DNA from 2 places in the Peribacillus sp. NPDC060253 genome. Region 2 is predicted to be linked to the other one. Evidence: riboswitches for the same ligand, from Rfam matches in the RefSeq annotation. Region 2 holds a riboswitch; the other holds the start of a gene.
The links. A riboswitch is a leader RNA that binds a small molecule or an ion and turns the genes downstream of it on or off. The one in region 2 is predicted to bind S-adenosylmethionine.
Positions count from the first base shown of each region.

Region 1 (16,335 bases), on a different contig from region 2:
GATAACTTCAGCGTTTTCCCCTTTTTCGATTGGTCTTTTTCACGGATGGAATCCACCCATGGACCTGCTGCATTAATAACTTTGTCTGCGTGTATTTCATACGCGTCCCCTGATAGTAAATCGGCAACTTGAACGCCGGTCACCTTTCCATTTTCATATAACAATTTATCTACTTTTGTATAATTTATCGGTGTTGCACCTTTATCAACAGCTGCCTTCATGACTTCAATCGTTAAACGTGCATCATCTGTCCGATATTCGACATAGTAGCCGCCGCCCTTCAGTCCCTCTTTCTTTACGAGAGGCTCCCGTTTTAGCGTTTCATCAACAGAAAGCATTTTCCTGCGTTCAGCTCTTTTTACTCCTGCAAGGAAATCGTATACACGGAGTCCAATGGAGGTACTGAATTTCCCAAAAGTTCCTCCTTTGTGCATCGGCAGCAGCATCCATTCCGGCGTGGTCACATGCGGTCCATTTTCATAAACGATTTCCCGCTCTTTCCCAACCTCAGCAACCATTTTTATTTCAAATTGCTTCAAATAACGCAATCCGCCATGGACCAGTTTTGTCGAGCGGCTTGAAGTACCTGCCGCAAAGTCCTGCATTTCCACCAATGCTACTTTCATCCCCCGGGTCGTTGCATCCAGGGCGATCCCTGCACCGGTAATTCCCCCGCCAATCACTACCACATCATATTTTTCTTTTTTCAAAAGTTCGATTGTTTCTTCCCGATATTTATTTGAAAACCTCATGCCTATCTCCTCCTTTAAGTACTGCCTTCTTTTGGTCGAGCAGCTTGTTTTCCTGGTTAATTCGTGCTGGTCACTCGTGAATTCTGCACGTTTACTCTGAGTTTCTTCTTTATATTCAATAGGTTCATTTGTTCTAATAGTTTTTCATTCATATAGATGTTAATATCCCTAATCCGCCTTTAAAAACAAAAAAAGAGACCATAAATGCACATTATCGTATTCACGATAACGCATTCATGGTCTCTCCTGTTCTCCGGCCGAGTTATTAACTTGATTTAAGTATACCATACTTTAGTTCATTTTAGAAAGAATTTACTTTTTTTATTTAAAAGCCATGGCCGCTTGAACAGCTTTTTTCCAGCCTTCATATAATTTTTCACTATCATGCTCTTCCATGGATTTGTTAAAGGTTTTGTCTACCGCCCATTGCCGGGAGATTTCTTCTTGATCCTTCCAATATCCAACAGCAAGTCCAGCTAAATACGCGGCCCCTAGTGCCGTGGTTTCGTTTATGGTCGGTCTTTCGACAGGCACTCGCAATAAATCGCTTTGGAATTGCATTAAGAAATCATTCTTGACTGCCCCGCCATCGACTCTCAATGTCTGTAGCTCAATCCCTGAATCCGCCTCCATTGCATCAAGGACATCCTTCGTTTGGTACGCTAGTGATTCTAGTGTTGCACGAATGAAATGTTCTTTGGAAGTACCGCGCGTCAAACCAAAAACCGCTCCCCGTACTTCACTGTCCCAATATGGGGTCCCTAGCCCCACAAAAGCCGGCACTACATATACTCCATCCGTACTTTCCACTCGTTTTGCATAGGCTTCGCTGTCCTTGGCATCATGAAGCATCCGCAGGCCATCTCTCAGCCATTGGATAGCCGAGCCAGCTACGAAAATACTGCCTTCCAGTGCATATTCAACCTTCCCATTCAATCCCCAAGCAAGGGTCGTCAATAGTCCGTGTTCGGAACTTACAGCCTTTGTTCCTGTATTCATGAGCATGAAGCAGCCTGTTCCATACGTATTTTTAGCCATTCCTTCATTAAAGCAGGCTTGGCCAAATAATGCTGCCTGCTGATCACCAGCCGCTCCGGCAATCGGAATCGATTGACCGAAGAAATGATATTCGATCGTACGTGCGTACACTTCAGAGGATGGCCTAACTTCCGGCAGCATCGATTTTGGTACAGTCAATATCTCCAGCAGTTCCTCATCCCATTTCAGTTCATGGATATTGTACATCAATGTCCTTGATGCATTTGAATAATCCGTTACATGGGCCTTGCCTCCTGAAAGCTTCCAAATCAACCAAGTATCGATGGTCCCGAATAACAGCTTGCCTTCATCCGCTCTTTGTCGTACCCCTTCCACATTATCGAGAATCCATTTCACTTTTGTACCGGAAAAATAAGCATCTATAAGCAAACCCGTTTTATCCCGGAACAGATCATTTAATCCCTTTTCCTTCAAATCGTCACAGATTTCGCTTGTTTGTCTGGACTGCCATACAATGGCATTATAAACAGGTGCTCCTGTTTCCTTATCCCACACGACTGCCGTTTCACGCTGATTAGTAATCCCGATACCGGCAATTTGCTCTGGCTTGACACCGGATTCAGACAGTACACCGGCAATGACCGCTAGAATCGATCCCCAAATCTCATTTGCATTATGCTCGACCCAGCCTGGTTTAGGGAAAAACTGAGTGAATTCCTTCTGGGAAGAATGTACAATTTCCCCCTTTTCGTTAAATAGAATTGCCCGCGAACTTGTTGTTCCTTGATCTAAAGATAAGATATATTTTTCCATAATGTGTTTCCCCCCTTTTATTTTAACTAGCAATGTTGCTAATTTCTAACTCACGTGACTGCTTTTTTCCAAAAGCATATGCTAATACCAATATTATCAGGCTTACTCCTAAAACAGTCCAAAATATTGTCGTCACTTCACCTAAAAACATCGCTTTATAGAAGACAGCTCCAAGTGCTCCACCGACAATCGGACCAACAACAGGAATCCATGCATAGCCCCAATTCGATTTTCCCTTACCCGGTATAGGCAGAAGGAAGTGAGCAATACGAGGTCCAAGGTCACGGGCAGGGTTTATGGCGTAGCCTGTTGTTCCTCCAAGAGACATTCCGATAACAACAATCAATAAACCGACAGCAAATGGATTCAGACCTTCTGTAAACTTGCCGGCTCCAATAAATAATAAGCCAAGAACAAGGATGAATGTACCAATCATTTCACTTAAAAGATTTGAAAAAGTATGAGGGATAGCTGGTGAGGTTGAAAACACACCAAGCTTTGTACCTGGATCCTCCGTAGCTTTCCAGTGAGGCAAATAATGCAAAAATACTAGAGTCGCGCCTATAATCGCCCCTATCATTTGTGCCACGATATACCCTGGCACATCAGCCCAAGGAAAATCCCCATTGATAGCCAATGCTACTGTAACAGCCGGGTTTAAATGTGCTCCGCTTATGGAACCCACTGCAAAGACACCCATTGTAACAGCCAATCCCCATGCAATCGTGATGACAATCCAGCCAGCATCTTTGGCATAAGATCCCTTTAAGGAAGACCCCGCCCCGATACCTGCACCAAATAAAATTAAAATCATCGTGCCTACTACTTCTCCCCAAAATGGAGTCATACATGACCCTCCTCTTATAGAATGATGCCTTACCAACAAATAAAAGGAGATTCACAACAGAACTATCCTCAATAAATGAGTATGTCTGGTGTGAATCTCCTAATCTCCGTCACATGTATTAACTTGTAATTCAAAATATACTAGTTTATGAAAACGCTGTCAAATATTTTCTGAAATATTCATTCTTTTTTCTGTAATTTTTTTGACTTTTGACCCTATTAGACGATATCCCATAATTCAGTTTTGGACGTGGTGATTGCGGACGCTCCCGCTTCAAGGGCATTCAGGACTTCATCCGAAGTCCGTATGAGACCACCTGCAAAAACGGGAGTTTGTAATCGTTCTTTCACTTCTTTTATCATCCATGGCATTGCCCCCGGCAATACTTCGATATAATCCGGCTTCGTTTTCTGTACCAGCTTATAACTTTTCTCCAGCGCATGTGAGTCTATTAAAAAGATCCGCTGGATGGCAATGACTCCCTTTTGCTTCGCTTTCAAAATAACGCTTGATTTTGTCGAAATCAGCCCATATGGGTGATACTCCTGACAAATGAATTCTGTCGCGTATTCATCACTTCTTATGCCATGGATTAAATCAACATGATAAATCATTTTCTTATTATGCTGCTTGGCCATTATACTCACATTTTTCAATTGGGAAATATGCAAGTCAAGAAACACACCAATTTCATAGGAACTATCTAGAAATCTTTCAAAATCCTTCATGCTTGCCGAGGCAGGCAATATCTTCTGCTCCATGCATTTTCCCCCTTATGTCCCGGAAAAACTCTAAACTTTAAGTTTTTTAGTATATTTTAAAGTGCTTGATTTATCAAACACATTTTTTATTAATGAAGAATCAATTGTCACCATATCCTTACACTAACATACCTGGACCCCAAATACAGTAAGGGTAAGAATGTATGGAAAATCCCCCTTAAGATGATTCATCATAAAGAGATTTTCATTTTCATTGCACCTTCGACAAGCTCATACGATTTAATGGTGCCCACGGGGATTTTTCTCACGATGTTCCAAGCATCCACATTCATTTTGATCATTCTATTTTCAAATTCAAAAAATGGCGGTCTGTTAAATATCTTATGATTAATGAAATTTCTATCAATAGGTTTCATTTCCACTAATTCAAATGAAATCGTTCTTTTATCAACGTGAACCGGTTTTATTGTTATCCGGAAAGATACATTTTTCTTAAACATCATTTTTTTCACTTCCGTCGTTCCCCAAAGCACTATATGCTTTGGCGTGATCTCGACTTTAATATTCTGCTCATTAGATTTCATGTTTATAATTCTCTCTAGCATGGATGCACTTACCGTTATCGGTATACCATTCCCGAAAACATTAAAGTGATCGAATGTATTCATCCTGACTTCCCCCTCCGACTTTCAATATCCCCTCTCGCATGTGTGGGTTATAGCATATGCCAGGTTCACCAATGAGGTTAATCATCATGCAAGGCTACTATGAGTAATCGCTATATTCTAAATTTTCCGCCTCCACCCTTGACCTTTACCAATACTCCCTGTATAGTCATAGTTAATTTAATAGACAACTCTTATCCAGAGAGGTGGAGGGACTGGCCCTTTGATACCTCAGCAACAGACTTTTCATGTACTGTGCTAATTCCAGAAGTGTAAAAACTTGAAGATAAGAAGAGTAAATAGCTTTGTTGCCAACACCTCTTCTTATTTTTAAGAAGAGGTGTTTTATTTTATAAAAGGGAAGAAGGAATGCAACATGTCAATCACATTAACGAAAGCACCATTTAGAGCGGACCATGTCGGAAGTTTATTAAGACCAGATCGTTTACATATAGCTAGAAAGCAATTGAAGGAAGGTACCATTTCGGTGGAGCGACTTCGTGAAGTTGAAACGGAAGAAATCAAATTGATTGTCGATAAACAAATTGAAGTTGGATTAGAGGCCGTTACGGATGGGGAGTTCAGACGAACATGGTGGCACTTTGACTTCCTTGAACATTTAAATGGCATCGAGGGCTATGTTACTGAAAAAGGTCTTACATTCGATGGGGTTGAAACTGAGAGATATAACATTCGCAATACAGGAAAGGTTTCATTCAATCCTGAGCATCCCTTCATCCATGACTTTATTGAATTGAACAAAATAGTGGACGGACGTGCCGTTGCCAAACAAACCATTCCCAGTCCCAATCAATTGTTTGCTGTCGGTGTTCATAATGAAGACATCTATCCTGATATCGAGGACTATGCTAATGATGTCATTAAAGCGTATCAAGCTGCTTTGAAAGCCTTTTATGAAGCAGGTGTACGTTATCTTCAATTGGACGATGTATATATTGCCAGACTTTCAGCTCCAGATTTTCAGTTCAAAGATGGAAAATATTCAAGAGAACAATTAATCGATTTAGCACTGCGTGTTATTAATGGTGCATTGGAAGGAAAACCAGAGGATTTGGTCGTCACGACACACTTATGTCGTGGAAACTACCAGTCAACGTGGGCATTTGAAGGCAGTTATGCACGCATAGCCCCAACATTATTGGCCAAAGAAAAAGTAGATGGATTCTTCTTGGAATATGACGATAACCGCTCAGGGGATTTTAAACCATTGGAATACATTCCAAACGGAGGGGCCAGGATCGTTCTGGGAGTGGTCACTTCAAAAAATGGGGAAATTGAAGACAAGGAAGCTGTTAAGGTACGCATTAAAGAAGCCTCACAATTCGTTCCCCTCGAACAACTATGCTTAAGTCCGCAATGCGGATTCGCTTCCACCCATCATGGCAACAAGCTTACGGAAGAACAACAATGGGATAAGTTGAAATTCATCGTTGATGTAGCAAAAGAAGTTTGGGAATGATGACTCACCTTTAATAAAAGCTAGGCACCTTTCAATAAGGAAGCCTAGCTTTTTTTTAAAACAGTACAATAAAACGTTTCTCTGATCGGTATAGGCAGATTTGCTAAGCCCAAGGATTGTTGAAGAATTTACGGTGACAAAATCGATTTCCCTTCAAACAACATATCGTGAATATCCATTTTAACCAATAATATATCGGGCATCTGTATACAGTACATATGCCTTTTTTCATATACATTTTCGTTTATTATCATTGGCAGACCCTGCAGATTAATGAATCAGTATGTAAAATAGTTACTTACTATGTTGAGTTCACACAAAAAAAAGAACGAGCATCTTGCACGCCTTTTTTTACTTGCAGCTATCTTCATCATCCACTTTCTTTACAAATATATCATCCGTCACCCTATCTTCCAGCTTGTTCCTCAAGACCAATTGTGCGGCCTTCCCATCACTAGGCGATCCGTCTGAAAAATACATCGGAAATAAGGAGAAAAACAGTACATAGAAGGAAAAATATATGAATTGATACCAGATTACCGAGCTTTCCAAGATATTCTGATACACTAAGCTATATATGATCAACATACTGACTAAATTAAAGATAGAGCCCCCTAAATAAATAAGCATATTCGTCAATCGATTATCATGTATCAATCCCTTAAATTCGCAAGTACCATTCCAGAAATAATATTTTCTCACCTCTATGTTCCAAAAGGCAAAAAGTTTATTTCCACAACCAATCAAGATTTTCTTTTCAGATCCTCCAAAAATCGTCACAAAGAAGATATGCCCGCTCAAATGTATCAGCGTAACGATTGGCATAATCAAAAAAAAGGAAAAAAGAAATTTAATGATATCAGTGAGACCAAACATTTTTAATCCACCATCCTTATCAAAGAAATTTTCTTATGAACCTTTTTACAAGGATGATACTCTCATACCCTGTCTAAACTAGTTATAACTAGTAATTTTTCACAACAACGAATGGCTGACTTTCATCATGGATTTAAAAACCATTTAGCCATTTTCAAGCTTAATTCGTCCCTCCTCCCACTTAATTTGACATTCCTCACTTTAATTCGTCCTTTTTTCCACTTATTCCGGCCTACTAAATGTTGTCGCAGCATAGTTATTTACGTCGTTATTACGAGGGGCCAATTCATACAAAAACAAGGCTATCTCTCTCCAATATTGGAAATGCGATAGCCTTATTTGATCTTATTTTGTATTAAGGGGCCGAAGTATTTCTGCGTTGCTTTGTCCTGGCTTCAGTCCCGCATGTTTATATTCAGGGGTAAAAACTGATGTTTTGATCGGGCAGGCGATTTGCTTCTGGACATTTCCTTTTCCGTCAGGTACTTCGACGATCATTCCCCTATCCTTCAATTGGGGATGGTTGGTCGCTTCGGTAAAGGTCAGCACTGGTTCTGCGCATGCCTCGAAGTCAGAAAATATTTCCTGCCATTCATGGAAATCCTTTTCTAAGAAAGCTTGTTGGACGAACGTTTTGAATCGGATTCCGCTTTCTTCATCGCTGCCCATGCTCAGTTCATACAATTCCGGTGCCCCGATGGCTTCGCATAACGCTTTTCGAAATGGGGGCTCGAGGCTTCCAACGGAAAAATAACGTCCATCTTTCGTTTCGTAAAAGTCATAAAAAGATCCCCCGTTTAACATCAATTTCTCTGGCTCAAGCTCCAGGCCCCCTTGTAAATTCAGAGGTGATGATATGGCATTCAATGCAAAACTGCAGTCGGTCATGCTGATGTCGATGGCTTGGCCTTCCCCTGTTCGCTCCCTGTAAATGACAGCAGACAATATGCCGATAACGGCATGCAGTGAACCTCCAGCAAGATCGGCTATCTGGGTTCCGTTTTTTGCCGGGCCGCCCCTTTTCGTTCCGGAATAGCCTGATAAACCTGCAATCGATAGATAATTGATATCATGGCCCGGTCGGTCCTTATAGGGACCGGTCTGGCCGAATCCCGTGATGGAACAGTAAATCAATCTCGGATTAATCCGTTTTAATGCCCCATACCCCAGTCCTAGGCGTTCCATGACGCCTGGACGGAATTGTTCTATGACGATATCGTAGTCCTTCACTAGACTTTTTACGGATTCGATGGACTCTGATTGTTTTAAATCAAGTGTGATCGACTTCTTCGACCTGTTAAGATATTGGTTCACACCCCATGAATCACTTGCTCCCGGCCTCTCTACCTTCAAAACGTCCGCTCCTAAATCTGCTAGCATCAAAGTGGCAAATGGGCCTGGCAATAACATTGAAAAGTCCAATACTTTTAAATTAGTCAATAAGGTCATCAGCTGCGCACCTTTCCTTTCCATTGGAAATATTCAATCGGATACAAATGCAGTTAACGCTTTCCCCGTTGTTCTGTGCATGCCATTTAGCTACATAGAGATTACGATTATCATATAACATCTCCTATTAAATTTGTATAAATTCCCATTCATTAAAAATAAAAGGCCAGGAATCATCCTCCTGGAATCTGTTTATGAGCCTAAAGATAAACAAATAAAAGCCGGACAATTTATAACTCATTGTCCGGCTGATTTTACTTATAGCTTGTTCATTCGTATTTTTTGTCAAAGTCAAACTCGACTTCATCTAGTTTAACGAGCTTAGTCTTTCTTATCAGTTTATAGCCCAACCATAGACCAAGGAAAAGCGGGATTCCCAGGTATGCAGCTATAACACTGCCCCAATCAATCTGGTCTGAGAAAAAGGCTTGGATGTTTTGGGACAGGATGACGATCAGACCAATTAAAATGGCAAAGATCGGTCCTATCGGGAACCATAATGCTTTATATGGCAGCTTCTCCAATGAATGACCTTGAGCGATGTATGCCTTCCGGAAACGATAATGGCTGATGGAAATGCCCAGCCAAAAGATAAATCCAGTAATCCCAATGGCATTCATTAACCAGATATACACTTTACCATCACCGAATATGGAAGCTAAAAAGGCTAGCATACCGATGGAACATGTCAAAACCATTCCTGCAACCGGTACTCCGCGTTTATTAAGTCTTGCAAAAATACGTGGTGCTTGACCATTTTTTGCCATTGAATATAACATACGCGTAGATGCATATAGACTAGAGTTACCTGCCGATAATACCGCTGTTAAAATGACTGCATTCATAAGCGAAGCGGCAAAGGCCACTCCAGCCTTTTCAAAAATGAGCGTGAATGGGCTTACCATGACGTTATCCCCTTGTAAACTTGAGTTCGTATAAGGGATAAGCAGCCCTATAACAAAGATTGCCAATACGTAAAAGAGCAAGATTCTCCAGAAGACACTTTTAATGGCCTTTGGTATATTACGTGCAGGATCCTCACTTTCACCCGCTGCCACACCGACAATTTCGGTACCTTGAAAAGAAAAGCCCGCAGCTATGAACACGATGAAGACACCCATGAACCCACCCGGGAAAGGCGCGTCATCGACGGTGAAGTTTTTAAAACCTACTGCTTCGCCACCCATGATGCCGACAATCATTAGTATTCCAACGATTATAAAAATAACGATGGCTGTTACTTTAATGAAGGAAAACCAGTATTCTCCTTCACCATATCCTTTAACGGATAAATAGTTTAATAGGAATATGAGCACCAGGAATGATGCACTCCATAACAATGATGGACTATTCGGAAACCAAAACTTCATGATCATTGTTGAAGCGGCCAACTCTGCCGCTATGGTCATCGACCAATTGAACCAGTATGTCCATCCCAAGGCAAACCCAAATGCCGGATCGACGAATTTCGTTCCATATGTACTGAATGAACCGCTAGTCGGCATAAAGGCGGCCAGTTCCCCTAAGCTCGTCATCACGAAGTACACCATTGCGCCAACTAAAGCATATGCAAGCAATGCACCGCCTGGCCCAGCTGTATGGATAGCTGCCCCGCTGCTAAGAAACAGCCCGGTGCCAATAGCCCCTCCAATGGAAATCATCGTTAAATGTCGAGATTTTAACCCGCGCTTTAATTCTTGTTCTTCTTGCTTTGGAGGATGCTGAAAGATGTCGTTTTCTTGTTTTGGTATCATTAATTTTCATCCCTTTCTACATAAGCGCTTACATTTATGGGGAAATCCATTTAATAAATTTCCTATTTCATCGAGTTTCAAATAGAGCTAATTTACAATTCGAATATTCCTATTCTGAATATATGCAATTTTCATGCCAAATTTAAAAACCGCACTATTCAACAAATTAACCATTTATTTGACGAAATATTTTGCACTTTATGCCACGATTCTTTGCACTTTACGCCATGTTTTTTTGCACTTTTATTCATTTGGTTCAATTTAAATACATTCCAAATATTACTAAAAGAATAAATTCAAAGAACATTTCTATCAAAAACCATTTTTCTCCATTTTATTCCTTTAAATGTCATATTTTTTACGAGTTTTCTCCATTTGATAATAATTATGAAACGATGTAAAAATGAGGTATTCTTATGAAGGAGTTGAGTGTTATGAAGGGTAAGGTATTTTTAGGAACTGCACTATCCATCGGTCTATTATTTTCTGCTATTCCCCATCAAGAAGCTTTAGCGGCAAAAAATGTGTTAAGTGTTGAAAAGTACAATAAGCACAAGGATTCGCTAGAATACAAGTCTGGGAAACTTACGGACCCATCAAAGCAATCGGCAGAAGATATCATTCTTACCTTTTTTGATGAAAACAAAAAGTCTTACAAGCTAGAAAAGCAAAAGGCGAAAAACTCCTTCACGATCCAGAAAGAAAGCAAGGATGAACTAGGCAATACAGTACTTAGATTGCAACAAACCTATAAAGGCGTACCTGTATGGAACTCCACACAAGCAGTATTGATTGATGCTAAAGGTGTATTGACGGTCGTGTCCGGTACGGTTGAAGCCAATCTAAATACGAAATTAGGGAAAAAGGCTAAAAAAGGCATCAGTAAATCCGAAGCTATTAAAATAGCGGAAGCGGATCTGGGGTTCACTCCTGCCTATGAACAATCACCTGAATCTGACCTATATGTATACGCAAATGAAGGCCAGGCCGATTATGTATATAAAGTCAATTTGAAATTCTTAAGTCCGGAACCAGGAAATCATGAATATTTCATTTCAGTCAAAACGGGTAAAATCCTGAATAAATATAATACACTAGATGAAGTGACGGGGACTAATTCCGTCGGAACGGGCACCGGCGTCTTAAACAACACCGTGTCTTTGAACACTACCTTATCCAGCGGTCGTTACTATTTACAAGACAATACACGCGGCAAAGGAATCTACACTTATAATGCCAATAACCGTTCAAAATTACCTGGTACACTCATGTCCAACACGACCAATGCTTTCACTACTTCTACCGATAAAGCTGCGGTGGACGCCCATTATTATGCGGGTAAAACCTATGATTATTACAAATCCACATTTGGACGGAACTCCTATGATGGAAATGGAACCATCCTGAAATCAACCGTTCATTATGGCTCGAGATACAATAACGCTTTCTGGGATGGCACCCAAATGGTTTACGGTGATGGAGACGGCACGACGTTCATCCCATTGTCCGGCGGCCTGGATGTCGTTGCACATGAACTGACGCATGCTGTGACCTCCTCAGAATCCAATCTTACCTATCAATATGAATCCGGTGCTTTAAATGAGGCGATTTCTGATATTTTTGGAACAGTCGTAGAATTTAAGAATCAGAGTACCAAAGCTGATTATCTGATTGGAGAAGATATTTACACACCTAATATTTCCGGTGATGCACTCCGTTCAATGGCGAATCCAACATTGAATGGTGACCCTGATCATTATTCGAACCGTTATACGGGATCAAGTGACAATGGAGGAGTCCATACGAATAGCGGAATTATTAATAAGGCAGCTTATTTGATCTCTGCAGGCGGCACCCATCACGGCGTGACTGTATCTGGAATCGGCATTGATAAACTAGGGAGCATCTTCTACAGGGCAAACACGATTTATTTAACTTCCTCGTCAACTTTTTCACAAGCCAGAGCAGCAGTGGTACAAGCTGCCTCTGATTTATATGGTTCAAGCAGTGCAGAAGTCACAACTATCAAAAATGCCTTTACAGCAGTCGGTGTGAACTAAGAGATTCAGACCCAATATGACTAACACCTCCCTAACTAACTTTTAGCGGGGGGTGTTTTTTCGTATGTATATATGCGCTGGGGGAAAATATTTCGTCCTATTGAAGAATAATTTGGCCGATGAGAGGATTAATTCGTCCTTCCGACTGGATATTCTGGACGTTCGAATCATTATTCGATCCTTGGAGTTCATGATGAATGAAAGTTTGCAAAGTAGGGAGAAAATGATTAATTCTCTAAAATAGTTGCTTTTCTTCTTATTAACTGTCAAGCTTAGATAATCTGGACTATATTGAATAGAACAAGTAGGTGACGAACATGATTGAAGTTAAAACTTCCACACTTAGTGATGGTGAGTTCAATAGAGGTGTATTCGCAACACAGGACATTAAAAAAGGTGAACTTCTGCATGAAGCCCCTGTCATTGCTTATCCAAATGAGGAACATGTCTTCATTGAGAAAACATTGCTGGCTGATTATGCGTTTGAGTATGGAATTAACCATACTGCCATGCTTTTAGGTTATGGCATGCTGTTTAATCACTCTTATACTCCCAACGCTACGTATGATATAAACTTTAAAAATCACACGTTTGATTTTTTTGCTTACACCGACATAAAAGCAGGAGAAGAAATCCTGATTAATTATAATGGTGAGGTCGATAATGAGGATCCTCTTTGGTTCAATAAAGAAGATGACGGTGAAGAAGAATCCGAATGATCATTGATCGTTCATGAAAGCACTTGTGCTTTTGAAGACCTGTTATAGGTACTTCAAAAGCAACGAGTGCTTTTTCGTTTTTCCTTTCACCGAGTTCCTCCACAACAAGATGAACTTCACTATTTTCAGGAGGTCTTTTGATGATGGCTAATACCACAGTTTTTACGTGCTTATGGTTTCTTTACGAATGGCCTTCTCCATTTAATCAAGGTTCAATGAAAAAAAATCCCCATTAAGGCTTGCCCAACTTGAGCAGACACTTAATGGGAATATTTACCTCAATGGATGGATGGATTACTTGATTTTGATTTGGTTATGGATTGGAGTTGGCTCTTAACCTTATCAATGGTTTCTGGAGTGGCTAAGGATTTAATCTGACTCATGGTTTTTTCACGAGTTTTCTTATTGCGCATTAAATATGCTGCAGCTCCTATCAAGACGGTTCCAAGCACTTTGTTTGATGGCATGTGAGTTTCCTCCTTCAAGTTCGTTATAGTATAGTATTCCCTTGATCAGTAGATTTAAACAAATCCCCCTTGCTGATTGGGATATCCCCTTTATTTATCCAAATTCAAACTTTCAAGATACTTTAGGCTTTCAGGACTTTTCACCACTTTTTGGGCTAAATCAGGATCTACCTTCGCTTGCTTCAAATTATAGACTTTATACGTCAGGACTCTCTTCACTGATTCGTTAATTCGCTCCATTGGCACTTCCCCACCCTTTACAGCTTCAAGTAATCCGTTATATACCTCAAGCTCATGGGTATATTCATGACAGACAAGTAATAAATCAGCTCCTGCAAGAATTGCTTCCTTCCCCATATCTTCATAAGAGAAATACTTGTTCACAGCTCCCATTTCCAAATCGTCCGTGATCACAAGCCCTTCATATTTAAGTTTCCCCCGAAGCAGGTCTTCTATGATGACCTTGGAAAGGCTTGCTGGCTTTTCTTTATCATAGGCAGGATATTTAATGTGAGTCACCATCACGAAAAAATTTGGGTTCTCCATTTCACTTATGATTTTCTTGAAAGGATAAATATCCGAATTTTCCAGATCGAGCTGGTTTGCTTCCACTGAAGATGTTTCGACATGCGGGTCGATTTCGCTGCGTCCGTTTCCTGGAAAATGCTTCAAAGCACCAGTTACAGAAGCATCATTCAGGCCTTGTATGGCTTTCTTTCCGTATTGATAGACCTTCTCCGGATCTTTTCCCAATGAACGCTTGTCTGTATCCGATAGATCAAGAACTGGAGCGAAATTTATGTTTATCCCCATGGAACTCAGTTCTGTCCCATTCAATTTTGCCACATTATATATGTCTTCCACAGATGCCTGTTTCCCCATGTCCTTTTGTGCTGGGAGAGGCGATACCCGTTCCCTCATCCGGATTATGTCCCCGCCTTCCTGATCGACTGCCACCATGAGCGGAAGCGAATGCGAACTTTGATTGGCGGTTTGCTGAAGCGAATTGGATAACTTAGCCACTTGTTTAGGTGATTTCATATTTCGGTCAAAATAAATGACGCCCCCCATATGTTTTTGTTCGATAAGCTCCGTTATTTCATTGCTCTTTTCAGTTCCCTTGAAGCCGACCACCATAAGCTGTCCGATTTTTTCTTCAAGCGTCATGTTTTGGATCATTTTTTCAATTTTTTTATCCGTAATGGCTTCCACGTCTTTTCCTCTATCGGTTCCCGCTTCTGAATTCGCCCTGAACTGAAGGAACATCACTGTAATAAATGAGAGAATGGCGATGAAAAGCAGACCAATATAGATCCTTTTTTTCTTCATGCTTTGCCTCTCAATAGGCGGCCTGGCACTTGAAAAGCTTGTCTATTCTTCATGGATACTACCTCTTCATTTGACACTTCATGACTCATATTGTCCGTCCTTCCTTAATTGCACATTTGATTTATCCCAGAACTTCTGTCTGCATCATCCCATTGAGCACTCTCTTCATCATGTTCATAAACAGTCCATTCTATATCATCCTTGAGTATTTTTTTGCATAAAGCATTAGACGCGTACCATACTACATACATACCCTAATGCAAAGGAGATGCCCTTTATGGACGGAATCTTGAAAAATCTTGCCAATACCTTCAGTCATGCAGTCGATTATGCAAAAGAAAAAATAACAGCCATTACAGGATCGACATCTGTTACGATTGTGGAATTGAGTGAGCAAATCATCAATCAGCCTGAAACAAAACTAATCAGGAAAAACCTTTTAGGTATACCCTTTTCTTTTTATCATTTACAAAAAGAAGACGTTACGTACTATTTAGAAATGAAAAGCTCACAAATTCTACAGTTGGATGTTCAAGCACATGACCATACCATTGTGTCTTACAGATCTTATCGAGATCTTTCCAGCTTACCCACGGCGATAAGATTTCCAAAAAACCTTTTATCCGAATGAATCTGCTGGAGTTTCACACAAAATTAGAAAAAAGGCTAAAATCCCCCTTCATAGAGAGATTTCAGCCTTTTTTATTTTGGTACGTGATCTTTCTGCTAGAGTGAGAAAAATTGATCTCTTTCTCTAGAAATCCATTTCTCGGCACCCTCTTCATCCTTTTTGACTAAGCGGTTAACAAGGATATCATGCCAAATGTAATTTTCGAGAAAATTGATATGAATGGGATCATCTGTGTAAAACGCCGTTTCTCTCGTTTCCGAAGCAGGTCCATAAATCGTCTCCTTGCCATCAATGGATAGAATGAACCATTTATTCTCTCCAATATTGTCCACATAGCTGGTTTTACGATGTATATCTAGCCCTGATAAAGGGTTTTCAACTTGAAAGACAATCCCCTTGAGTGTACAGTTTGCAGCTATCTCTGTAAGCTCTTGTTCTAGTTTCCCATACATTTTGTCCCATAAAGAAACCACCACTCTTTTCTCGGCTTTTTGAAGTAAAGTACGACAAAAAGATAGGATATGCCCTTCACCCTTAAGCGTCATTACACGATTATCGGACATAGGCCCGATTTTCTCGAATTGTTTTAGTGTATGACTTATGGATTGATAGGAACTGTTCCATTTCGATTGGACGGATTCCAAAAATACATCGACTGGTAAAGGTGAATATTGTATCGAGTCATTGATTTCCTCTTTTAATACGACTCCCTCTTCTTGAAGTCCATTTAATATTTCATAGATACGGGCTCTGGGAATACCTGATTCCTTGC
Region 1 covers NZ_JBHXAS010000026.1:15,262-31,596, forward strand. The annotation lists gene ACFWE9_RS09415 (glycerol-3-phosphate dehydrogenase/oxidase) at 1-752, opposite strand, end outside; gene glpK (glycerol kinase GlpK) at 1,074-2,564, opposite strand; gene ACFWE9_RS09425 (MIP/aquaporin family protein) at 2,587-3,411, opposite strand; gene ACFWE9_RS09430 (glycerol-3-phosphate responsive antiterminator) at 3,630-4,172, opposite strand; gene ACFWE9_RS09435 (hypothetical protein) at 4,364-4,801, opposite strand; SAM riboswitch class I at 4,990-5,091, shown strand; gene ACFWE9_RS09440 (5-methyltetrahydropteroyltriglutamate--homocysteine S-methyltransferase) at 5,175-6,278, shown strand; gene ACFWE9_RS09450 (hypothetical protein) at 6,630-7,154, opposite strand; gene ACFWE9_RS09455 (CaiB/BaiF CoA transferase family protein) at 7,500-8,603, opposite strand; gene ACFWE9_RS09460 (amino acid permease) at 8,873-10,357, opposite strand; gene ACFWE9_RS09465 (M4 family metallopeptidase) at 10,792-12,417, shown strand; gene ACFWE9_RS09470 (SET domain-containing protein) at 12,735-13,136, shown strand; gene ACFWE9_RS09475 (hypothetical protein) at 13,415-13,603, opposite strand; gene ACFWE9_RS09480 (glycoside hydrolase family 3 N-terminal domain-containing protein) at 13,694-14,932, opposite strand; gene ACFWE9_RS09485 (hypothetical protein) at 15,210-15,563, shown strand; gene ACFWE9_RS09490 (TrmB family transcriptional regulator) at 15,659-16,335, opposite strand, start outside.
Region 1: linked by a shared signal. The riboswitch ahead of ACFWE9_RS09440 (5-methyltetrahydropteroyltriglutamate--homocysteine S-methyltransferase) and the one ahead of mtnK (S-methyl-5-thioribose kinase) in region 2 are both predicted to bind S-adenosylmethionine.

Region 2 (16,335 bases):
CTACCCTGACGTACCCTTCGCCAAATTCACCAAATCCATTTCCAGCAGCTACAGCTACGTGGGCATGCGTTAATAAATAATCCGCAAAACTCTCGGATGTAAACCCTTTTGGTATCTTGAGCCAGGCAAAAAAAGAGGCGTCCGGAGCTTTGACATCCCAGCCGATGGCCTGTAATCCCTCAATGAAAACATTCCTTCGCCCCTCGTATTTCTTCACTAACTCCTCTACACAACTCTGCGAGTCAAGTAAAGCACTTGCCGCTGCTTCTTGTATCGCCGGGAAGAGACTCACATAAAGATGGTCTTGCAAAAGCTCAAGCGCTTCTATGACACTTTTATTCCCAACTGCGAAGCCGACTCTCCACCCTGCCATATTATATGTTTTCGATAGTGTATATATCTCAATTCCTATATCCTTCGCTCCCTCAGCTTGGAGAAAACTTATCGGTTTTTTCCCTTCAAATCCTATCGCCCCATATGCAAAATCGTGGACCACACAAATGGAATGCTCTTTTGCGCAGGAGACCGTTTCCTCAAAGAAACTTAAAGTTGCAGATGCACCAGTAGGATTATTCGGATAGTTCAAGAACATCATTTTTGCTTTATCAAGCACGTCACTATGTATATCTTTGTAATCCGGAAGAAAACCATTTTCTTCTGTCAGCGGCATGACTTCCGTTTTTGCCTGAGCTAGAACAACACCGGAAAGATAATCAGGATAGCCGGGATCAGGAACCAGAATCGTATCCCCAGGATTCAATAAACATTGTGGCAATTCCACAAGTCCTGCCTTTCCACCAAAGAGAATCGCGACTTCGCTATTGGGATCGAGCTTGACCCCATATTCACGTTCATAAAAGACAGCGGCAGCATCTTTTAAATATTGATGCCCACGGAACGGTGAATATTTATGATTAATCGGTTTTTCAGCGGCTGCCTGTAGACTTTTCACAATATGCTCAGGTGTCGGCTGATCAGGATTTCCCTGACCTAAATTAATGACATCATGTCCTTGTGCTGTAATCGCATTGACTTTTGCGACTAGAGAGGCAAAAAACTGCTTGGGCAGTTCCTGAAGCAGTCTTGATTTTTCAAATTGCAACATTTTTACACCTTCTCTGAAATTTCTTGAAATTCTAGTCACAAATGATATATGTTTATCATCGTCTTGTAAAGCATTTTTTACATGTGGTGGTTTTATACAATGAAACGGAAAATAGCCTGCCTCCAAATCGATATTGCCTTTGAGCAACCAGATATCAACTTTTAGGTTGCAGAACAACGGATCGAAAAAGCTGCACGATCAGAAGCCGATATCTTTATTTTACCAGAGCTTTGGACAACCGGATACGACTTGACCAGGTTAAATGAGATTGCCGATCACTGGAGACCCCTATTGATTAGCCGTGCCGTCGAAAACCACGTATATGTTGTAGCCGTGAATCGTTCAGGTACGGATGTCAAAAATATATTTGCCAGACATTCCTTGATTAAAGATCCATGGGGAGCTATCGTAAGTGAAGCCGGAGATGAAAACGAACTGTTGCCAGGCACGCTGGACTACAAGAAAGTTTCGAAAGCTCGCAACAAAATACCTGTTTTTGAAGATCGCCGTCCGGATTATTATTAATTTCCCCATTGACAAACTATTTAAAAAGTTGTTATTATTTTCCCGAAGATTAAAATTTCAGAAAACATATACTCTTATCAAGAGCAGGCTGAGGGATAAAGGCCCTATGAAGCCCAGCAACCGACTGTAATACCATTGTGAAATGGGGCGGATTCACCGCCGGATTTTGAAATCCGCAGAGCACGGTGCTAATTCCACCAGAAAACTTTTTTCTGGGAGATAAGAGGTCCGAAGCTAAAACTTCTGCCTCTTTCTTAATGAAAGAGGCTTTTTTATTCTTAAAATGTGGAGGGGAAAAGAATGACTCAAAACCATTCAAATTTTAAAATATTAACAAATGAAACAGCTATAACCCTTGCAAAAAAACTAGGGTTGGTCAATTCAGATGCCAGTTTAAACTGTAAAGAAATCGGCGATGGCAACTTAAATTACGTTTTTCATATTACTGACACAGCCACAAATAAAGGGATAATAATCAAACAAGCGGTCCCTTATGCCAAGGTACTTGGCGAAAGCTGGCCGCTGACTTTGAAAAGGGCTGCCATTGAAGCAAATGCACTTATTCATTTCAAAAGCTATTGCCCCGAATTCGTACCGCAAGTATATTATTCGGATGAACAGCTTGCCATCACAGTCATGGAAGATTTATCACACTTAAAAATCGTAAGGACGGGATTGATTGATGGTGATCCCTATCCATTGCTTTCACAACATATTGGTGAGTATGTTGCAAAGACGACATTCTTCACTTCCGATTATCATTTAGAACCACCTGCGAAAAAAGAAGTGGCCCGTCACTTCACGAATCCAGAGCTCTGCAAAATCACCGAGGTCTTTATTTTCACGGATCCATTTTTCGAGGAGCTCCCAGGAGATTTCGAGGTGGAATTGACTGATGCCGCCAAAAAGATTTGGAATGATCAAGAAGTGATACTCGAAGTCGCTAAGCTGAAACAAAGCTTTGAAACCGAGCAGGAAGCCTTGCTTCATGGAGATTTACATACTGGAAGTATATTTGCAAGTAAAACTGAAACAAAGGTTATAGATCCAGAATTCGCTTTTTATGGCCCCGTCGGTTTTGACCTAGGCCAATACACCGCCAACCTTCTCTTTCAGGCAGTCACACGCAATGCAGCTGGGAAAGAAGAGATTTTCACATACCTCCATGAATTTTGGAATGCCTTTGAAGAAACATATACTGAACTTTGGAACACCCAAAATAAAAGTCCCTTCCGCCATGTGAATGGTTATTTGACCTATTTACTGACTAAATTCAAAAGAGACGCATTCGGTTTTGCCGGCTGCGAACTGATTCGGAGAACAATCGGCCTTTCTCATGTTGCAGATTTAAATGTCATTGAAGATAAAGAAACAAGGATCGCAGCCAAAACGATAACATTGGAGATTGGTGCACGTTTAATTAAAAAACGGGATGAATTGGATGTTCCAGCAATAATTGAAGCGTTGAAGCAACATACACTGCCATCTTATACAACCCTTTAAAAGGAGACCTATACATGACTACGCTAGCGCCATTACCATATTCGGTACAATGGGATGATACCCATATCACCTTATTAAATCAACAAGGCCTTCCATCCATCACTGAATTTATTAAACTTCATTCAGTTGATGATGTATATGACAGCATTTTAACATTAAAGGTACGCGGGGCCCCAGCAATTGGACTGACTGCAGCATTCGGGGTAGCACTGGGTGCCAAACAAGAAACATCCACGGAATTAGGGGAATTCAAAAAAAATGTAATGAGCCATATTGAGAAGCTTGCCTCTTCCCGGCCTACTGCAATCAACCTTTTTTGGGCATTAAAGAGAATGGAGAACATATTAAATGCAGCACAAAGCATTTCGACTGCCAAAGAAGCACTGGTATCGGAGGCCAAAGCCATCTTTACTGAAGATGAAGAAATGTGCAGGAAAATCGGGGAACATGGATTGTCCCTATTTGCTAAAGGCGATTCCATTCTAACTCATTGCAATGCCGGTGGAATCGCCACTGCCCGGTATGGCACGGCCTTGGCTCCCTTTCACTTAGCTAAAGAAAGGGACTTTCCGATAAAAGTGTACGCTTGTGAAACCCGACCAGTCCTCCAAGGGGCCCGTTTGACCGCTTGGGAACTGATGCAAGCCGGTGTCGACGTCACCTTAATTTCTGATAATATGGCAGCCCATACGATTCATCAGAAACAAATCAATGGTATTATAGTTGGGGCCGATAGGATTGCGGCAAATGGAGATACAGCCAATAAAATCGGGACATTGGGATTGGCCATATTAGCCAGGCATTATGGTATCCCTTTTTATGTGGCCGCTCCATCAACCACATTCGATCTTTCTATCGAGTCAGGTACATCCATCCCAATCGAAGAACGGAATGGAGCTGAAATCACTTTCATTCAAGGTGTACGAATCGCCCCGGAAAATGTAAAGACATTCAATCCAGCCTTTGACGTAACACCTAATCATCTAATTACCAGCATTATTACGGAAAACGGAATCATTCAACCGGATTTTGTCAAAAACATTCCACTTTATGTTAAGTGATTCAGGCTTCATTTTATTGACGACTAAAAAAACGAGACGGATATCCGTTCTCGTTTTTTAACTTATTGATTTATTCTTGCGAGGTGTATTATAAAATTATAGCATGATCAACTTTATATGATGTTTTCGAAGGAATCCCTACTTTGAAAAGAAATCTTGAAGTGCCTTCTTATTTTTAGCGTAGTCCATTTCCAACACGGCTCCGGTCTCTGGATATACTTCATCTTTAAAGCTTCCTTCCACTGGGATCCTTAAAGTTTCGACGGTGTCTGGTGTATGAAAGACGACTTTTGGACCCATTTCCATTATCGTTTTCAATCCAATATCCGTATCTAAATATGAAAGGCCTTGTTCGATTATTTCAGGAAGGGCTACCATCCCTTCAAAGGATGAGATTTGGTTTATAAATCCTGTTTTTAATTGAACCATTACTTCTTGTTGACGTTCTACCCTTCCAAAATCACTTTCATCGTCATGTCTAAAGCGGACATATTTCAATATTTCCTCACCATGTAAAACATTTTCACCAATGCTTGCTTGAATGCTCATATCATCAATGATTTCCCGGTCCACATCCACCACTACCCCCTCAGGGGCAAGCAAGTCCACCATTTTCACAAAACCCTGAAAGTCAATGACTGCTACATGATCGACTTTTACTCCAAAGTTTTCGCGGATGGTTTTCTTGAGCAGTTCCCTTCCGCCATAATAATAGGCTGCATTTATTTTATTATATCCGGATTTATATCCTGGGATTTTCACATAACTATCACGCATGATGGAGACCAACTTAAGTTTCTCCTGTTCAGGGTAGTACTTTGCCAGCATAATCGCATCTGATCGGGATTTTTTCTCCCCCCTAGAATCAACACCAATAAATAGAAATGTTTTTTCGCTTTCTTGGTTATCTACTTTGGTTAACTTTTTTTCCGTACCTGAATTTCCATTTTGTTTGGGTAAAGGGGCATAGGTGCAGCCTGCCAGAATCAAGACCATTAGATATATGAAAAGTACCTTTTCTTTCATTACCTCACCTCATCGGAAATTTACCCATATTTTTACCTTTTATTGGAATAATATGCATGTAACGACAAAAAAGCCCGTCAACGGTAACCGCTGACAGGCTTTTTTGTATAAAACATTTATTTGATTTCTTTCTTTACTACTTCTACCGCTTTTTTCACTTGTGTGTCGTTTTTAAGGATTTTCTCACGGATGACTTGCATCAATTTGACGGTAGTATCGTCTTTAATGGTGCCAGTTTCGTTAATTTTTTGGTCCCTTTGGAATGCTTTGACTGCATTGGTTGTTTCTTGATCAAAGAATCCATCTATCTTACCTGGATCATGACCAGCTACCTTCAGCATCTCTTCAGCTGCTTTCACTTCACTGGAAGAATCGGATGCTTTCAATTCCTTATCCGGCGAAATGTATGGAAGGCTGGCATAGTCAGGAAGTTTGACATTAATATCCGGCTTAATCCCTTTTTTATGAATCCAGTTGCCTTTAGGAGTCAACCATTTAGCTGCCGTGTATTTGAAGTTAGAACCATCATCGAAGTCTTGGGCAGTCTGAACAGTCCCTTTCCCAAATGATTTAACACCAATCAATGGGATGTCCGCAGATTCACTGACGGCCGCTGCGACAATCTCAGAAGCGCTGGCACTGCCATCATCAATCAATACAGCTATCGGAATCTTCAACTCTCCGTCATTCTTCGATTTATAGACTTCTTTATTCCCGCTACGCTCCTCAACTTGAAGGACCACTTCCCCATTTGGTATGAACAGGCTTGCCATATCTATAGCTTGGTCAAGCAGCCCACCGGGGTTTCCTCGTAAATCCAAAACTAGACCCTTCATATCTTTCTTGGACATTTCTTCAAGCGCCGTTTTCAGCTCTTGGACAGTATGTTCGGAAAAACTGGTTACTTGAATTTTTGCAACCCCATCATCAAGCATTTCTGCATAAACAGTTTCAATCGGGATTGTGTCACGTTTAATCGTGAGCTCAATCGGTGCGGACTCACCAGCTCTTGAGATGGATAAATCCACTTTCGTTCCCTTTTTGCCCCTGATTTTCAGGACAGCTTCAGAAGAGCTTAAACCTTCTACGCTTTTCCCGTCCACACTTAAAATGATATCATTCGGTTTTATCCCTGATTTTTCGGCGGGAGATCCTTTAATCGGTGAGACGACCATAATTTGTCCATCCTGCTCTTGTATCTCGGCACCGATACCTTCAAAGGAGGAAGAGATGCTCTCATGGAAACTCGAAGCTTCCTTTTTATCCATATAAGCAGAGTAAGGATCATCCAATGAATTGATCATCCCATTAATTGCACCGTCAACAAGCTTGTCTTCATCAATTTCTTCATAATAGTTATCTTTTATCGTATCGTATGTAGAATACAGCTTTTCAAACTCCGAATGTTTATCCGGTGCTAATGAATCTACTTTTTCATCTCCAAAGGTCAAGGCTATTGTAGTAATCCCTGCGGTTAGGAATATGACTAAGAAAATCCCCATAATGAACGTAAACTTCTTTATTTTAATGAATTTCCCTGCCTCTTTTGGCTGTTTTTGATTTTCTTCTTCCACTGAAGCCTCACCACTTTCATTCTTCATGACGAAATAAACGATTTCTTTCTATTTTATCAGCTTTCGTGCCAATCGAAAAATAATAGTTATCAAAAATAACAATTTTGTTCATATGTATTTTTTAAACCGTTCACACATGTAAAATCAAAAGGAATACTCATGACATTCCGCATTTCCGAATTGATCATCCGTTACATTACAAAAATGCGGATACCAAGGAATAAATGAGCCTGTATCCCGACTGTCATTATACAGCATCACTTATTACATGGTCACCCGCCTGTCATTACATCCAATTATCAGTCTTGTATAGCTGCTTCCAATGCCACTTCAACCATTTCGTTAAAAGTTGACTGACGCTCTTCAGAACTCGTTTCCTCACCAGTTAAAATGTGATCGGAAATGGTTAATACAGATAAAGCTTGGCGTCCAAATTTAGCAGCAAGCGTGTATAAAGCCGCTGATTCCATTTCTATCGCAAGTATCTGGTATTTTGCCCATTTTTCCAATTCACTATTATCGTTATAAAACTGATCGGCCGTAAACACATTGCCGACCTTTAATTGCAAGCCCTTAGCCGTGCCCGCGTCATAAGCTTTTCTAAGCAAATCGAAATCCGCAGTCGGGGCAAAGTCCACTCCACCGAATGTCATGCGGTTCATTTGTGAATCGGTTGAAGCACTCATTGCCAGGATTACATCCCTGACTTTTACATCTTTTTGAATGGCTCCGGCAGTACCAACTCGAATCAGCTTCTGGACATTATAACTATTCATCAATTCATTCACGTAGATGGAAATGGATGGTACACCCATGCCTGTACCTTGGACAGAAATCCGTTTACCTTTATATGTACCTGTATATCCAAACATGTTACGTACTTCATTGTAAAGTTTAGCATCCTCTAAAAATGTTTCAGCAATATATTTTGCACGCAATGGGTCTCCAGGAAGTAAGACCGTTTCAGCAATTTCATTTTCTTTAGCACCAATATGTACGCTCATACAACTACGTCCTCCTTAACTTGTGGGTGAAATGATATTCACAAACTACTATACCATATCAACCACAAGTTAGGAAAATTGAACATTATCCAAGAGCCCCTTAAAGAAAAGTAAACGCAGACATCATGAAAAGGATTGTGGCACCCTTCCTATTAAACCGCAAACAAAACGGCGGTGGTCCGCCGTCTTTTTTAAAAGATTTTTTTAATTTAAGGGTAAGGAAGCTGCTAACCGTCTAATGACAGGTTACTCATCGACTTCTTCATCAATTATGCATTTTTCAAGAAGATATTCGAATGTGATGTCAGCAAGATCTTCAACTTCAGCTTCTGTTGGAAGATAGCCCCGTCTTATCAATTCTTGAAAAAAGAATTCCGCTATCTCTTCTGTATCAATAAAAACCTCAATTTCTCGCAAATCATCGCCCCCTTAATTAAAGGTGTATGAATGACTAGAGACAAATATTCCAGTTGCATTCCATAATGAAAAATCATATGAATTGCCTTCATGTATTAAGGACCATTCCTGACCATTTTGAATGAAAGCTTTTTCAAGGAATATCGCCCCTAATCATGGAAACCTTTCACTTCGTTTGCTTCTTTTTATGATCTGGATAAATTTCCTCTGCCGCTTTTTCAATTTTTGCAAGGGCAATCTTCATGATATGACGATATTCATCATCGCCAAAATGCTCATAGAGCTTACAGTAATCATTGTATAAATCCAAAAGTCCATCAATCATTTCCTTTTTTTCATTTTTTGTCATTGTCATTTCTCGCTCACCTTTACCAGGGTTGTTTTGTTTAGCAATGATAGCAAGCTCATTATTCTTTTTAGAAAGGAGCAGCCCTAATTTTCGAATAATCCCATCTGCACGTTTAGCATCGGCTATTAAAGTCAGTTCTTCTTCATGCGCTTCAAGCCATTCACTGTCTGAGATTCGTGATAACTCATAGATTACATCCTCCCAGGCATTTTCCTTATAGCGCCAAATTTCCGTTCGATAGCCGATAATCTTGAAATAATCATGTTCATATCCATCTACCTGGACTAAGTCACCTAATAAATATTTATATTCAATATCGATTTGTTCCTTTTGATAAAGGATTTCTCCTTCATATTCATTTATCGATTGCAATGTTTTTTCAATATAAAGGCCTTCACTATAGTTCACTTCATACACATAAGCACCATCGAGAAATTTTACATCGGTTATATTCCCGACTGTCCCATACATTGTTATTACGACTGTATCGCCTATTTTAAATTTCGGCTGTTTTTTTTTGCCCATAAGAGACATCCCCCAATATGGTCCTTATCGTTTGATTAGTAAATTATATGCACAAACAAACATAGAGGTTAATGGAAATGAGAGGGCATTTTGCTCATTTAGATAATAACTTGCCACCCTTTAATACGGGGCAGGTTCCAATAATGAAAAACCTGTTACCTTTTCTTGCGACGACCAAAAACCGCCTCATTTAATGAGACGGTTCGTAGTAGGGATAACGAGGGTCACTTTCGTTCCTTCGCTGTAGGTGCTTTCAATTTGGAATTTCCCTTTCAATTCCTCCATGATCTGGATGCAGGTCGCTACACCTAAGCCGTTTCCATCAGGCTTAGTGGTATAAAAGGGCATGCCGATATTTTTTAAGTTCTCGGGACTGATACCTTTTCCATCATCTCTGATCATTAAATTGACATATTGTGAAACGGCAGTCATTCGCAGTTCTATCTGCCCATTTCCATCGATGGCTTCACAAGAATTATTCAAGACATTCAAGAGAACCTGCCGTAACCGGTTTTTGTCGGAATAAACAAAGACGGATTGTGACAATCCATTAATTAACTTTACATGAGAACTCGGAGTTGAAGAGGTATAGGTATCTATAATTTCATCAATAAGATCTTTCAAATCCAGTTTTTCCCATTCGAGTTGATGAGGTTTTGCCAAATCCAAGAGTTGTGTCACGAATACATTGACCCGATCCACTTCATCAAGCATGACATCACTATATTTTTCTATTAATGTTTTATCATGGTCCTGGCTCTTCAATAGTTGGAAAAAACCCTTTATTGTCGTCAGTGGGTTCCTGATTTCATGGGCAACCCCGGCAGCAAGCTGACCAACATATTTTAATTTTTCAGTTCGGACGATTTCCTTTTCGCGATCTTCAATCGTTTCCATCATTCTTACAAAGGCAAGGTGCAATTTTTCCATTTCTTCGAAGCTACTCTTATCGGAAACGACGAATTCTTTCCCTTCAATGAAATCCTCTGTCGCCACCACTAGATCCTGAACAGGCCTCACAAGAGTCCTAGTAAGTAAATAGACAGCCAGAATAATAGAAACAAATACGATACTGTAGATTATCAGATAACGTGTTAAAAGGTCATGCAAAGGCTGAAACACCTGTTTCTTATCTGCACCCACAACTACAAACCATTTATTCTCCGTTTGCGCTATCGTATGGACAGGCTGAATGGAATATATTTTTTCTCCATTCTCTGCACTGTACAATTCATCAGATATCGAAGCTTCCATCAGTTTCTCTTTTGTTAGTCCCATTTCCTCCAAGGCCGAATCCTTTAATACACCATGCGGGTCTTTTTTTGATATCATGATGCCTTCTTGGTTAATCATGAAAAAGTTCACTGGATACTTATCGCTAATTTCATTAGCCTTTTTCTCCATCATCTCCCAAAGCCTTTCCAAACGGAAAGCTGGCGAGACGACACCGATCATTTCTCCTGTGACATCATGTACCGGTGCACTTACAGCTATAAAGGGTTCTGTGTAAGCTTTGGTTTTATTTACGTCAGAAAGGAACTCATGACCTTCCAAGGCCTCTTTAAACCATATCCTATTCGCGAATCGATCTCCAATCATTTTATTGGAGGTATCAACAATTACATTCCCTTCCAAATCCAAGTACAATATCCCGTAATAATTTCCTTTTGCATCGATGAACTTTTTTAGTTCAACGGACTTCTCTTCTTTTGATGAGTCAGGATTGATGACTACCGAATTTGCACTCATTAGCTTCACATCACTGATCCGTTCGTTCAAATAGTTATATGTTTCATTGACAATATTCAATGAGCCTGCATTCAAGGCATTTCTTGCTTCCTTTTCAAGCAAGGATCGTTGTGATCCATATGAAATGATACCCAATATGAGAACAGGTACACTGGCTATAAGCAAAGAATAAAGCAAAATTCGGGTTTGAAGGCTCTTAAACATCCTTCCGATCCTCCCTATTCCTGATTTCCCTAAAGAAGTCCTTCTTCTATTTGGACATATTGCTCCCAAGCATGATCAAACACAGACATACTTTCGAGATAGTCTGCATTCAATTCTAAATAACTGCTCACTTCATTATAATCAGTCGATTGCTTTGGGAAGCCATGGTCCTGATAGGCATAATTGGCAAATTTAGTGATGGCGTCAATTTCCTTCGGTTGTCGAAACTTCATTAAATATAAATAAAATGGTCTCATATTGTCGAGCCCCCTTAAAAATAACTATGATTTCTGCTTTAATATATCGGAAACTTTCCCTTCCGTCCACTTTTTTAAAATCAATATGAGAATCTTCTTCCTCCTGTTCATAGACCATCAACGATTTTTCATCAGGAGAGGCAATCGATATATATCGTCCTGTAATATAGATATAGTTCTCAATCCATATTGCTTCCATTTTTTATAGACGGGAAATCTTTTTTAGCTTTTAAAAGTGCTTAGTACTTCAATTGATGGAGAAAGAGTTCTTTTTGATCCAGCAGACTCCAATCTTACTTTAAATTCCCATTTTGCGAATGGGAAAAACCCCTACATGGACGATGGCATAAGTCGTTTCCATCGTTCCAGTTAAATGAGGGGTTTTATTTATTCAAACATATATGGAAAAGTAGCCTTTCCCTACGCTAAAAGTCAAAATAGTACGTTTCAGCAACAATTTCATGTTCATTAACTCCATGTACTTTGTCTGTTTTGCAAGCTGTTTCATATCAATAACTCCAACCCCAGATCATACATAGTATTGTACCGAAGACAGTAATTAGAGCTAGGAATATAGCGCCATATAGAGTCATAAAAATTGATTTGCTATCATCAGTTTCACGAGCATGCATAAACACAACTAGTTGAACAGCTGCTTGTATGAATGCTGTCAATATAAAAATCGTCATGCCTGTTGCTTTTGACATATTGAAGAAGTAAACCAAAAGAGCTACAACCGTCAAAATCAATGAAAATACAAAACCCCATACTTGTTTAGCCGGGAATAATTCCTTCATGTTTATGTCATTCCTTTCATGTAGATAAAGGTGAAGATGAAGATCCAAACGATATCTAAGAAATGCCAGTAAAGAGAGAAAATGAAGGATTTATTGGCTGTTTCAGGTGTCAACCCGCGTTTTTTCACTTGAAGGATAATAAATAACCCCCAGAAAAGTCCTAATGTAACATGTGCTCCATGTGTCCCTAATGTTGTAAAGAGCATTGATGTAAATCCACTAGTTTGCAGTGTAGCTCCTTCGCGATAATAGGTAATGAACTCAGTAATTTCAAATCCTAAGAATCCTAATCCAAGAAGGAGAGTGATTATGAAGAATGTCAACATGGCTTTCTTGTTGCCAAGTCGCATGGCATGAATTCCAAGCCCGATGACAAAACTGCTTGTTAAGAGCAAGAATGTTTCAGCAAGTACTGGAGTGATTTCAAAAATTTCTGCTCCAGTAGGACCGTTACCGGTACGATCTACTAATGTAAAATAAGATGCAAAGAGTGTTGCAAAAAGCATAATTTCGGCTCCAAGGAAAATCCAGAAGCCTAAAATATTTAGACGATTTTGTTCCGTACTATATTCAAGAGGTTGCGAGTGATCTATTTCCATTTATTAACACCCCCGAATTTTGCTTCTGTCGCTTTAATTTCTTCTACAGAAATGTAATGCCCATGATCTATTTCGAATGAACGATGAGCCATGCAAACAAAGATACCGATTAACCCAATAATCGCAAGAAACCATATGCTGAATACTAACGCAAATCCAAAGACAAAGAAGATACAGGACATGATAAACGGTCCGCCGCTGTTATTGGGCATATGAATTTTTTCATAGTCACCCTTGAATAATTCATGACCTTTATATTTAGCATCCCAAAACGTTTCCCTTGAGTTCACTTGTGGAATAATAGCAAAGTTATATTCTGGTACTGGATTATGAGTAGCCCATTCAAGGGAACGTGCATCCCACGGATCATCACCAACAACATCTCTCGGAGCATGGCGAATGCTATAGTAAATCGTATACACGATTAATACAAAGCTGATTGCCATTAAAGCTGCCCCGATAAACGAAATCATATTCAATGGTCCAAATCCACTCGATTCAGAGTATGTGTATATACGACGTGCTTGACCATCTAAACCAGTGATATACATAGGGAAGAATGCTAAGCAAAAACCAATGGTTAGAAACCAGAACGCCCATTTCCCAATCCTTTCATTCAACATGAAACCAAACATTTTCGGCCAGTAGTAAGTTCCGGCACCAAGCACAGCAAATACTACACCCGGAATAATGACATTGTGGAAATGAGCTACTAAAAACATTGTATTATGGTATTGATAATCCGCCGCTGACATCGCAAGCATAACCCCGGTAACTCCACCGATTGTGAAGAGAGGTATGAAACCTATTGAATAAAGCATAGGTACGGTAAATCTGATTCTACCTTTCCACATCGTGAACAACCAGTTAAAGATCTTGATTCCAGTCGGAATAGCAATTACCATCGTTGTAATCGAGAAAATACTATTAACATATGCTGCTTGCCCCATTGTAAAGAAATGGTGCGTCCAAACGAAGAATGAATATATAGAGATAAATACCATTGAAGCAACCATTGATCGATAGCCATATAGGTTACGTCGTGAAAAGGTTGGGATAATCTCACTAAAAAGACCAAATGCAGGCAAGATTAAGATGTATACTTCAGGATGTCCCCAAACCCAGAACAGGTTAGCCCAAAGCATATCCATACCGCCATCAGTCATTGTGAAAAACTTGGTTGCGAATAGTCGATCCATTGTTCCCATGATCAGCGCCACTGTTAATACAGGGAATGCGAAAATGATAATAATGCTTGTGACTAAAGCAGACCATGTAAACATTGGCATTTTCATTAATGTCATACCGGGTGCTCTCATTTTAAGAATAGTCGTCAAAAAATTAATCCCCGTCATTAATGTACCTATTCCGGCTATCTGAATACCAATCATATAATAATTCGTTCCAACATGCGGGCTAAATTCATTACCTGCAAGCGGGAAATAAGATGACCACCCTGCATCAGGCGAACCACCAATTACAAAAGAGATGTTGAATAGCATCGCACCCATAAAAAATAACCAGAAACTTATGGCATTTAGACGTGGGAATGCTACATCTCGGGCTCCAATTTGTAATGGCACTACGAAATTCATTAAGGCCATAATGTACGGCATCGCCATAAAGAGGATCATCACAACCCCATGTGTTGAAAAAATTTCATTATAGTGCTGTGAATCTAATAATTTATTATCCGGTACGGCAAGTTGCGCACGCATCATCACAGCATCTACCCCACCACGAAAAAGCATCAACAAAGCAGATATTAAATACATAATACCTATTCTTTTATGATCGACTGTTGTTAGCCAGCCACTCCATAAATAAAACCATTTTTTAAAGTGGGTTAAACCAAAAATGATCAAGAGAACAGTAACACCAATGGCAACCATTGATGAGTATATGACGGGACTAGGATTAGGTATAAGAAATCTAGAGAAAAAACCCATACTTTTGTGTTTCCTTTCTGAACATATTTTTCTTGAGATAGACTAATAAATTATTCATGATTGTGTCCTGATTTTTCTTTACTATTACTTGACTTATGATCATGCTTCATATGTTCACCTTTTGAATTCGCGTTAGAGTCACTTGAGCCATGATGATGTCCAGCATTTTCACCTTCTGGAGCTGGTGAGAAGTCTAAATGCGTTCCAGTAAACGTTAACTGTCCCTCATGACCCGGTTTTAATAATTCATTGAATCTTACTTCAGTAATAGGTTTCGCAGTTTCTTTAACTTCCTTTACCCATTCATCAAACTTATCTTGTGAGATCGCTTCGACGTGGAACGTATTTTCAGCGAATCCTTTCCCACTAAAGTTTGCATTTCGTCCCATCATTTCCCCTGATTCGTCCGCTGCTAAGTGTAATGTGGTCACCATGTTAGACATGGCATATTTTTGACCGCCAAGTTGTGGAATCCAGAAACTCGTGATAGGCCCGAATGAATAAAGTTTAAATTCAAGTGGTCTATTTGTTGGAATATACAAGTAGTTTACTGTCTCGATATCGTTTTCTGGATAACTAAAATGCCACTTCCAGTCAGATGACGAAGCGTAAATAACTAATGGATCTTGACCTTTGTACCCTTCCGGAGTGGCTTCCACTTTATTGTTGGAAATTACAGAAACAACGGAGAAGAAAATGACGATTAAAATTGGCACCCCAACAATAATCGTTTCAACAACATGATTCCCTTCAATGTAGGGTGGTTCATAATCTTTAGGTAGTTTAGAGTCACGGTATTTCGTTAACACAAAGACTAAAATAGCACAAACAACTATAACAATAACCGCCATGATCGCAATTGATAGCCAAATCACATTGGCTTGCGTTTGGGCTTGTGGTCCTTTAGGATCTAAGACCGCTAATGATTCACAGCCAGAAAGCACATTGACTATGGTAGTAGAAAGAATAGCTAATAAAACCCATTTTATTTTCATATATGTATCCTTTCTTTTAAGATTCATTTCTAAGTTATCCCAAAAAATGTTTATTAAGAATGGTAATTTCTCACAATCACATTTATAGGCGGGATGAGTATGTATGAATTTATTTGGGGAATGTTCAGAGAAACAGGTAATCTAAATACCTACTTGCTTTGAAAAGGAATTTGTATATGTGAGGAGATACTGCATGGATTTTTTTATGCCTAGTGGGCAAAGTAAGGGGAGTGAAGATGAAAATTTAAAATGGTGGCAGTTGTCCTTAATAGGGTTTGGCTGCACGATTGGTACTGGATTTTTTCTTGGGTCGGCCATTGGTATAAAAATAACAGGCCCTTCAATTGTCCTTTCCTTTACGATAGCCCCAGGGATCTGAATTTTGTTCAATTGGTCTTTCACAATTACTTCTGCTCTTCGTATTTTGAAAATAAAAATTAGTTGTTTTAACAGTGCTTTTTCATCTACCCTAATACCCATTGAAGAAATTTCAAAAAACCTCTCCAAAAGAGGCTTCCAAAATAATATATCTCAATTTACCGCTTGCTTCCTTCAGAATTCCGCGTCTCCAGGGAAAGCAACCGCTAATAATGCCTTCACTGTTCGAGATGCGCACCCTATAGACCGCACCGCCGGGCGCACAGAAAAACCTCACCACAAAAAGTAGATGAGGCAACTTCTAATTATTTTGTTATT
Region 2 covers NZ_JBHXAS010000019.1:21,678-38,012, forward strand. The annotation lists gene ACFWE9_RS07505 (pyridoxal phosphate-dependent aminotransferase) at 1-1,105, opposite strand, end outside; partial or broken gene ACFWE9_RS07510 (nitrilase-related carbon-nitrogen hydrolase) at 1,205-1,630, shown strand; SAM riboswitch class I at 1,702-1,856, shown strand; gene mtnK (S-methyl-5-thioribose kinase) at 1,931-3,133, shown strand; gene mtnA (S-methyl-5-thioribose-1-phosphate isomerase) at 3,148-4,194, shown strand; gene ACFWE9_RS07525 (LCP family protein) at 4,333-5,220, opposite strand; gene ACFWE9_RS07530 (lmo1851 family serine protease) at 5,337-6,794, opposite strand; gene deoD (purine-nucleoside phosphorylase) at 7,094-7,798, opposite strand; gene ACFWE9_RS07540 (YozD family protein) at 8,045-8,215, opposite strand; gene ACFWE9_RS07545 (hypothetical protein) at 8,382-9,089, opposite strand; gene ACFWE9_RS07550 (ATP-binding protein) at 9,276-11,042, opposite strand; gene ACFWE9_RS07555 (YozE family protein) at 11,072-11,299, opposite strand; gene qoxD (cytochrome aa3 quinol oxidase subunit IV) at 11,809-12,096, opposite strand; gene qoxC (cytochrome aa3 quinol oxidase subunit III) at 12,099-12,695, opposite strand; gene qoxB (cytochrome aa3 quinol oxidase subunit I) at 12,686-14,644, opposite strand; gene qoxA (cytochrome aa3 quinol oxidase subunit II) at 14,695-15,639, opposite strand; partial or broken gene ACFWE9_RS07580 (amino acid permease) at 15,833-16,006, shown strand; gene ACFWE9_RS07585 (YokU family protein) at 16,331-16,335, opposite strand, start outside.